DNA from 2 places in the Pseudomonas sp. LG1E9 genome. Region 1 is predicted to be linked to the other one. Evidence: riboswitches for the same ligand, from Rfam matches in the RefSeq annotation. Region 1 holds a riboswitch; the other holds the start of a gene.
What was found. A riboswitch is a leader RNA that binds a small molecule or an ion and turns the genes downstream of it on or off. The one in region 1 is predicted to bind cobalamin.
Positions count from the first base shown of each region.

Region 2: it holds a riboswitch for cobalamin, as region 1 does, so the genes downstream of both, DNK50_RS22185 (ABC transporter substrate-binding protein) here and cobW (cobalamin biosynthesis protein CobW) in region 1, are expected to answer to the same signal.

Region 1 is NZ_CP029983.1:3,393,566-3,396,803, reverse strand. Features, by position in the region: gene cobN (cobaltochelatase subunit CobN) at 1-108, opposite strand, end outside; gene cobW (cobalamin biosynthesis protein CobW) at 112-1,173, opposite strand; cobalamin riboswitch at 1,266-1,467, opposite strand; cobalamin riboswitch at 1,510-1,716, shown strand; gene DNK50_RS15675 (CbtB-domain containing protein) at 1,812-2,000, shown strand; gene DNK50_RS15670 (CbtA family protein) at 2,012-2,716, shown strand; gene DNK50_RS15665 (cobalamin biosynthesis protein) at 2,713-3,105, shown strand; gene cobM (precorrin-4 C(11)-methyltransferase) at 3,175-3,238, shown strand, end outside.
Region 2 is NZ_CP029983.1:4,852,898-4,856,135, forward strand. Features, by position in the region: gene DNK50_RS22175 (M4 family metallopeptidase) at 1-466, opposite strand, end outside; gene DNK50_RS22180 (DNA/RNA non-specific endonuclease) at 600-1,529, shown strand; cobalamin riboswitch at 1,567-1,761, shown strand; gene DNK50_RS22185 (ABC transporter substrate-binding protein) at 1,876-2,886, shown strand; gene DNK50_RS22190 (iron ABC transporter permease) at 2,883-3,238, shown strand, end outside.

The DNA.
Region 1 (3,238 bases):
GCTGGAATCACCGCTGCACAGGATCACCAGCTCGGCGGGCGTTTGGCCAAGGTCGGCAATATTGTCGTCCGCGACGAAACCACCGGGCTGAGTCCTGAGCAGGTGCATGGGTTAAACGCTGAGCGCGGCGCGCAATTGCGCTTCGAGGCCGGCCGCGTCGAGGTCCTGGCCGATCAGCACCAGGCGCGTAATGCGGGCTTCATCGGCCGTCCAGGCGCGGTCGAAGTGTTTGTCGAAACGGGTGCCCACGCCCTGGATCAGCAGGCGCATCGGTTTGTTCGGGATCGCGGCGAAGCCTTTGACGCGCAGGATGCCGTGCTGCACCACCAGCTGGGTCAAGGCGTCGAGCAGCAGCGCTTCATCGGCTTGAGGCAGGTCGATGGAGATGGAGTCAAACGCATCGTGATCGTGGTCGTCTTCACCTTCGTGGTGGTGATCGTGATGGCTGTGACGACCGTCGATGTGCTCTTCGGACCCAGCACCCAGGCCAATCAGCACGTCCAGGGGTACGCGACCGCTGCTGGCTTCGATGATCTTCACGGCTGGCGGCAGCTCTTCGGCGACTTCCAGGCGCACACGGGCCAGGTCTTGCGGGCTGATCAGATCGGACTTGTTGAGGATCACCAGGTCGGCGCTGGCCAGTTGGTCGGCGAACAGCTCGTGCAGCGGCGACTCGTGGTCCAGGTTCGGGTCGAGCTTGCGCTGGGCGTCCACTTGATCGGGGAACGCAGCGAAGGTGCCAGCGGCCACGGCCGGGCTGTCGACCACGGTAATCACCGCGTCTACCGTGCAGGCGCTGCGGATTTCCGGCCACTGGAAGGCTTGTACCAGTGGTTTTGGCAGGGCCAGGCCCGAGGTTTCGATAAGGATATGGTCAAGGTCGCCGCGACGGGCGACCAATTCGCGCATCACCGGGAAGAATTCTTCCTGAACGGTGCAGCACAGGCAGCCGTTGGCCAGTTCGTAGACACGGCCGTTGGCTTCTTCTTCGGTGCAACCAATGGAGCACTGCTTGAGGATTTCACCATCAATACCCAGCTCGCCGAACTCATTGACGATCACGGCGATGCGACGACCCTGGGCGTTGTCGAGCATATGGCGCAGCAAGGTGGTTTTGCCCGAGCCGAGGAAGCCGGTAACGATGGTGACGGGAAGTTTGGCCAGTGTTTTCATCGGATGCCCTTGGGGGCGGGCATACGGGACGATAGGCCCTGCGGCATGGCGCAGAAGCGGATTTCGTCACCGGATCACCCCGCCCGGTTGAATTGGAAAATCGGTTGCGAGGCAGGTCTCCTGGCTTGGGGCTTGCGGGTCGCGAGACCGGCGCCGGCTGCGCCTTCCCGCCGTTGATGGCAGTGGCGTGGCAGTCGGATGAACCCTTCACAGTTGCGGGGGCAGCCGCGGCTTGAACCGCGTTCCCTTCTTAGCTTCGGCCTGGGCCGAAGAACCTCGAAGGTGCAAGGCTACAGGGGCTTGCCGCATTTGACTACCGTCCCCCGCCCATGCTCTCCTACACATCTTGTTTCGGGTGCCCCTCACGGGGTGAAACGGGAAACCGGTAAATCATGCACGCCATGACCAGTCCGGTGCTGCCCCCGCAACGGTAAGCGAGTGAAGCGTCAGATCCACTGTGCCAGTACGGCATGGGAAGGCGATGCTTTATAGACCCAGTGTCCCTCGCAAGCCCGGAGACCGGCCCGCAAAATCAGATAACAAACCCGCGGTGGGCGGGCGCTGTTCGGAACCCTGCGTGCCTGGCTCGCGGGGTTTTCATGCGCTCGTTTCACCCAGACACCTGAAAGGGACGCGCCATGTCGATCATCAGCAGCACTTCGCCCTCCGCCAGCAGCACTTCTACCCTGAGCCAACGCCTGACCGCCGCCATCGGTGCGTCGATTCTCGGCGCGTGCCTGGTGTATTTCGCCGGTTTCTCGCATATCGAGGCGGTGCACAACGCTGCCCACGATACTCGCCACAGCGCCGCGTTCCCGTGCCACTGAGACCTGCCGACATGATCAAGCGTATTGCGCAAACCGCAGGGTTCACCGGCTTGCTGGCCGCCCTGCTGCTGACCCTGCTGCAAAGCTTTTGGGTCGCCCCGCTGATATTGCAGGCGGAAACCTTTGAAAAAGCCCCTGCAGCCACCGAAGTGGTGCACGAACACGCCGCCGGCGCTGCTGCCCACACCCACGATGCCGAAGCCTGGGAGCCGGAAGACGGCTGGCAGCGCGTGCTGTCCACTACGGGTGGCAACCTGGTGGTAGCGGTCGGTTTCGCGCTGATGTTGGCCGGCCTCTACACCTTGCGTGCGCCCACCCGCACGGCACAAGGCCTGCTGTGGGGTTTGGCCGGTTACGCAACCTTTGTGCTGGCGCCGACGATGGGCCTGCCGCCCGAGTTGCCGGGCACGGCAGCCGCTGATCTGGCGCTGCGCCAGACGTGGTGGATCGGCACTGCGGCCTCCACCGCTGCCGGGATTGCGCTCATCGTGTTCGGCCGCAACTGGCTGCTCAAAGTGCTCGGCGCTGCCATCCTTGCGGTACCGCACGTGATCGGCGCGCCGCAACCGGAAGTGCATGCGATGCTCGCGCCGCAAGCCCTGGAAGCGCAGTTCAAAATCGCCTCGCAACTGACCAACGGGGCGTTCTGGCTGGCCCTGGGCCTGATCAGCGCCTGGCTGTTCCGCCGCAACCGCGACGATCAATACTCGGCATGACCTACGTGGTCGGCCTGGGTTGCCAGCGCGGTTGTGCGGCTCACGCCCTGCTGGCGCTGTTGGATACCGCCCTCGCCGAGGGCGGGATTGATCGCCACAGCATCACCGCACTGGCCAGCATCGACCGCAAACAGGACGAGCCAGGCTTGCTGGCGCTGGCGCGGCAGTTGAATCTGCCTTTGCAATGCTTCAGCGCCGAGCAACTGGCCGCTTATGCAGACCGACTCAGCCACAAGTCCGCCGTCGCGTTCGCCCATACGGGCTGTTACGGCATCGCCGAAAGCGCCGCCCTGGCCCTTGCGGAACAGCTCTGCGGCGCGCCTGCCCGGTTGCTCATCACCCGCAAAAAAACCGCCCAAGCCACCTTTGCGTTGGCCTGCGCCGGTTAAACCCCGATAATCGCCCTCCCCGATCATGAGCAATCTTCATGCTCGCCCGTTTTTGACAGGAACTCCCCAATGACCGTCTACTTCATCGGCGCAGGCCCCGGCGACCCGGAATTGATCACCGTCAAAGGCCAGC
Region 2 (3,238 bases), 1.5 Mb from region 1:
CACCGTCCCCGAACACCATCTGCGTCGAATTCCAGAACGCATTGTTGTAGTCCTGGCCAAAATGAACGGTGGCGTCCAGCGCCATCCCGGCATCGTCGATGGAGTTGCGGTCGAACACCTGGTCGAAAAAGTCGAAGGTGGCGCCCAACCCATCATAGGCTTCGTCCACTGCGGCATCACCACTGGCAGGCTGGCCTTCAGCGCGGATCAGCTTGCCAGGCAGGCTGTCGGAGCCTTCGGCACTGTAGATCGAGCGGCGTTTTTCGGCGCCGATGGCCAGGGCCATATGCGCGGGGCCCTTGGCGGGCACCGCGACCATGCGCAGCGAACGGAACGTGCTGTCCTTGGCCCGCGTACGCAACGCGACGTCGCGCTGGGCTTTATCACCGTGGCGCGCGATCTGGTCGAGCATGTACGGCGGGATCAGGCAAAAAATCGGATTGCGATGAGGCTGGCGAACACACATTGGCTGGCTCCTTTTGCGAGGGGTGAGCGTCTGGACGACCGTTTTCAGGATAGCCGCCATGGCTTGACTCGACATCAATTGTCATCAACCTATGTTGCAGTCATGTTGATCCAACCCCCGTGAGGACCGCCCGATGCCAGCACGTAAAGCCAACGCCGACCTGACCTATCGCCCCCGGCTCGCCGACCTGCGGCCGCTGCTCGCGGCCAGCCCAACCCTGTTGGAAGCCCGGGCCGCGACGCCGCGTGTCACCCCGGCCAAAGACCTGAAAAACCGCCAGGGGTACGCCGACGATTTCCTCGGTAGCTTCGAGGTGCCCTGGCCCACCGTGGCGCAGGCCCTGGCGCCTGATGCGCAGCCAAAGCGCCTGGACTACACGCATTTCTCCATCACGATGTCACGCGCCCGACGACTGGCACTCTACGTGGGCGTCAATATCGACGGCGGGAAACACGTGGATATCGTGCGCAGCAACGACACCTGGGCCTACGACGGCCGCCTGCCCACCGACGCCCAGATAGGCGAAGACCTCTACGCCGGCAATGGCCTGGATCGCGGCCACTTGGTGCGGCGCCAGGATCCCAATTGGGGCGACGAGGCAAAAACCGCCAACCTCGATACGTTCCACTTCACCAACTGCTCACCGCAGATGAGCGGCTTTAACCAGAAGACCTGGCTGGAGCTTGAAGACTACATCCTCGACAACACGCAACGCTGGAAAGCGCGGGCCACGGTGTTTACCGGGCCGGTGTTCGGCGACGATGACCGCGTGTACCGGGGCGTCAAAATCCCCAAGGCGTTCTGGAAAGTGGTCGCCTACCTCAGCGACGACGGCAAGCCGTCGGCCAGTGCCTACATGATCGACCAAAGCCGCGAATTGGGTCAGCTTGAGCTGGTATTTGGCCAACTGCGGACCTACCAGCGCAGCGTGATCCAGATCGAGCAATTGACCGGCATCCGTTTCGGCAACCTGGCCGACTACGACGGGTTCAGCAACGAAGAGCGCGCCACCGGCACGCGAATTGAAGCGCTGATCCAGGGCCCCCAAGACATTCGTCTGTGAGCCACTGAACTTCAGCCTCCCTCTGCGAGGCTGAATCAACTACCATACCGCCGCCGGTTCCCCCACGGGACTAATAGGGAATTCGAAACGCCGCCCGCGGCGCCAATCGAAACTGCCCCCGCAACTGTAGGTGCCGAGCCTGCTCCTTAACGCCACTGGACCTCGTCCGGGAAGGTCGGAGCGTGGCGACGACGCATCAGTCAGGAGACCTGCCGGCCCAGCACAATCACTAACCGGCGGGGTGTCCGGGAAGGACATCCTTGCCTGCCCGACCGGCAGCGTTCGAGGGCGTATTTCCGAGCCGTACTGCCCCTGTTTCAACTACGGTTCACACGGAGATCGCCCGATGCTGCCACGCGTTATTGCCCTGATCACCGGCCTGGGTTTCTGTGCCCTGGCCCAAGCGGCGCCCACTCACTACCCGCTGACGGTCGAAAACTGCGGCAATGCCGTGACCTTCCCGCAAGCTCCTGCGCGCAGCGTGACCATCGGCCAGGCCGCCACCGAAATGCTGTATGCCTTGGGCGTCGGCGATAAAGTGGTCGGCACCTCGCTGTGGTTCAACCGTGTGCTGCCCCAGTACCAGGCGCAGAACGACAAGATCGAACGCCTGGCCAACAACGAGCCGAGCTTCGAAGCCGTGATCGCCAAGCGCCCGCAACTGGTGGCTGCCGAGCTGGAATGGGTGGTCGGCCCGCAAGGTGTGGTGGGCACCCGCGAGCAATTCCATGAACTGAAGATCCCGACCTACCTGCTGCCCTCCGACTGCGAAGGCAAGGACAACCTGGTGGGCGCCGACGGCACGCGGCTGGAGCCGTTCCGCATCGAGACCATCTACAAAAGCATCAGCCAGCTGGCCGAGATTTTCGACGTACAGGCGCGCGGCCAACAGCTCAACGATGACCTCAAGGCGCGCCTGGCCAAGTCCGTCGCCACCGTGCAGAGCAAGGGCCTCAAGCACGCCAGCGCGCTGGTGTGGTTCTCCAGCTCCGAGATGGCCAGCGACCCGTATGTGGCCGGCCACAAGGGCGTCCCCGAATTCATGCTCGAAACCCTCGGCCTGCACAACGTGGTGCAGTCCGATGAAGAGTGGCCCGCCGTCGGCTGGGAAACCATCGCCAAGGCCAACCCGACCTTCCTGGTGATCGCCCGCATGGACCGCCGCCGCTACCCCGCCGATGACCATGAAAAGAAACTCGCCTTCCTGCGCAGCGACCCGGTCACGCGCAACATGGACGCGGTGAAAAACAACCGCATCATCATCCTCGACGCCCTGGCGCTGCAGGCCAGCATCCGCACGTTCGATGGCCTTGAACAACTGGCTGGCGCCATCGACGGCTACGACCTGCACAAATGAATAAAAGCGTGATCCGCACCCTGCTCGCCCTGACGCTGCTATTGATCGCCGTACTCGCCGGCGTGGCCATCGGCGAAACCGCCATCGAGCCGCAAGTGGTGCTGCAAGTGCTCGCCAACAAACTGTGGAACGCCGGCTACCTGCTCGACCCCATCGACGAAGGCGTGGTGTGGAACTACCGCCTGACCCGCGCCCTGGTCGCCGCCGCGTGCGGTGCGGGGCTGGCCACCTGCGGGGTGATCTTGCAGTCGTTGCTGCGCAACCCGCTGGCTGACCCTTACTTGCTGGGCATCAGCGCCGGCGCATCGACCGGCGCGGTATTGGTCGCGCTGATGGGCGTGGGCGGCGGGTT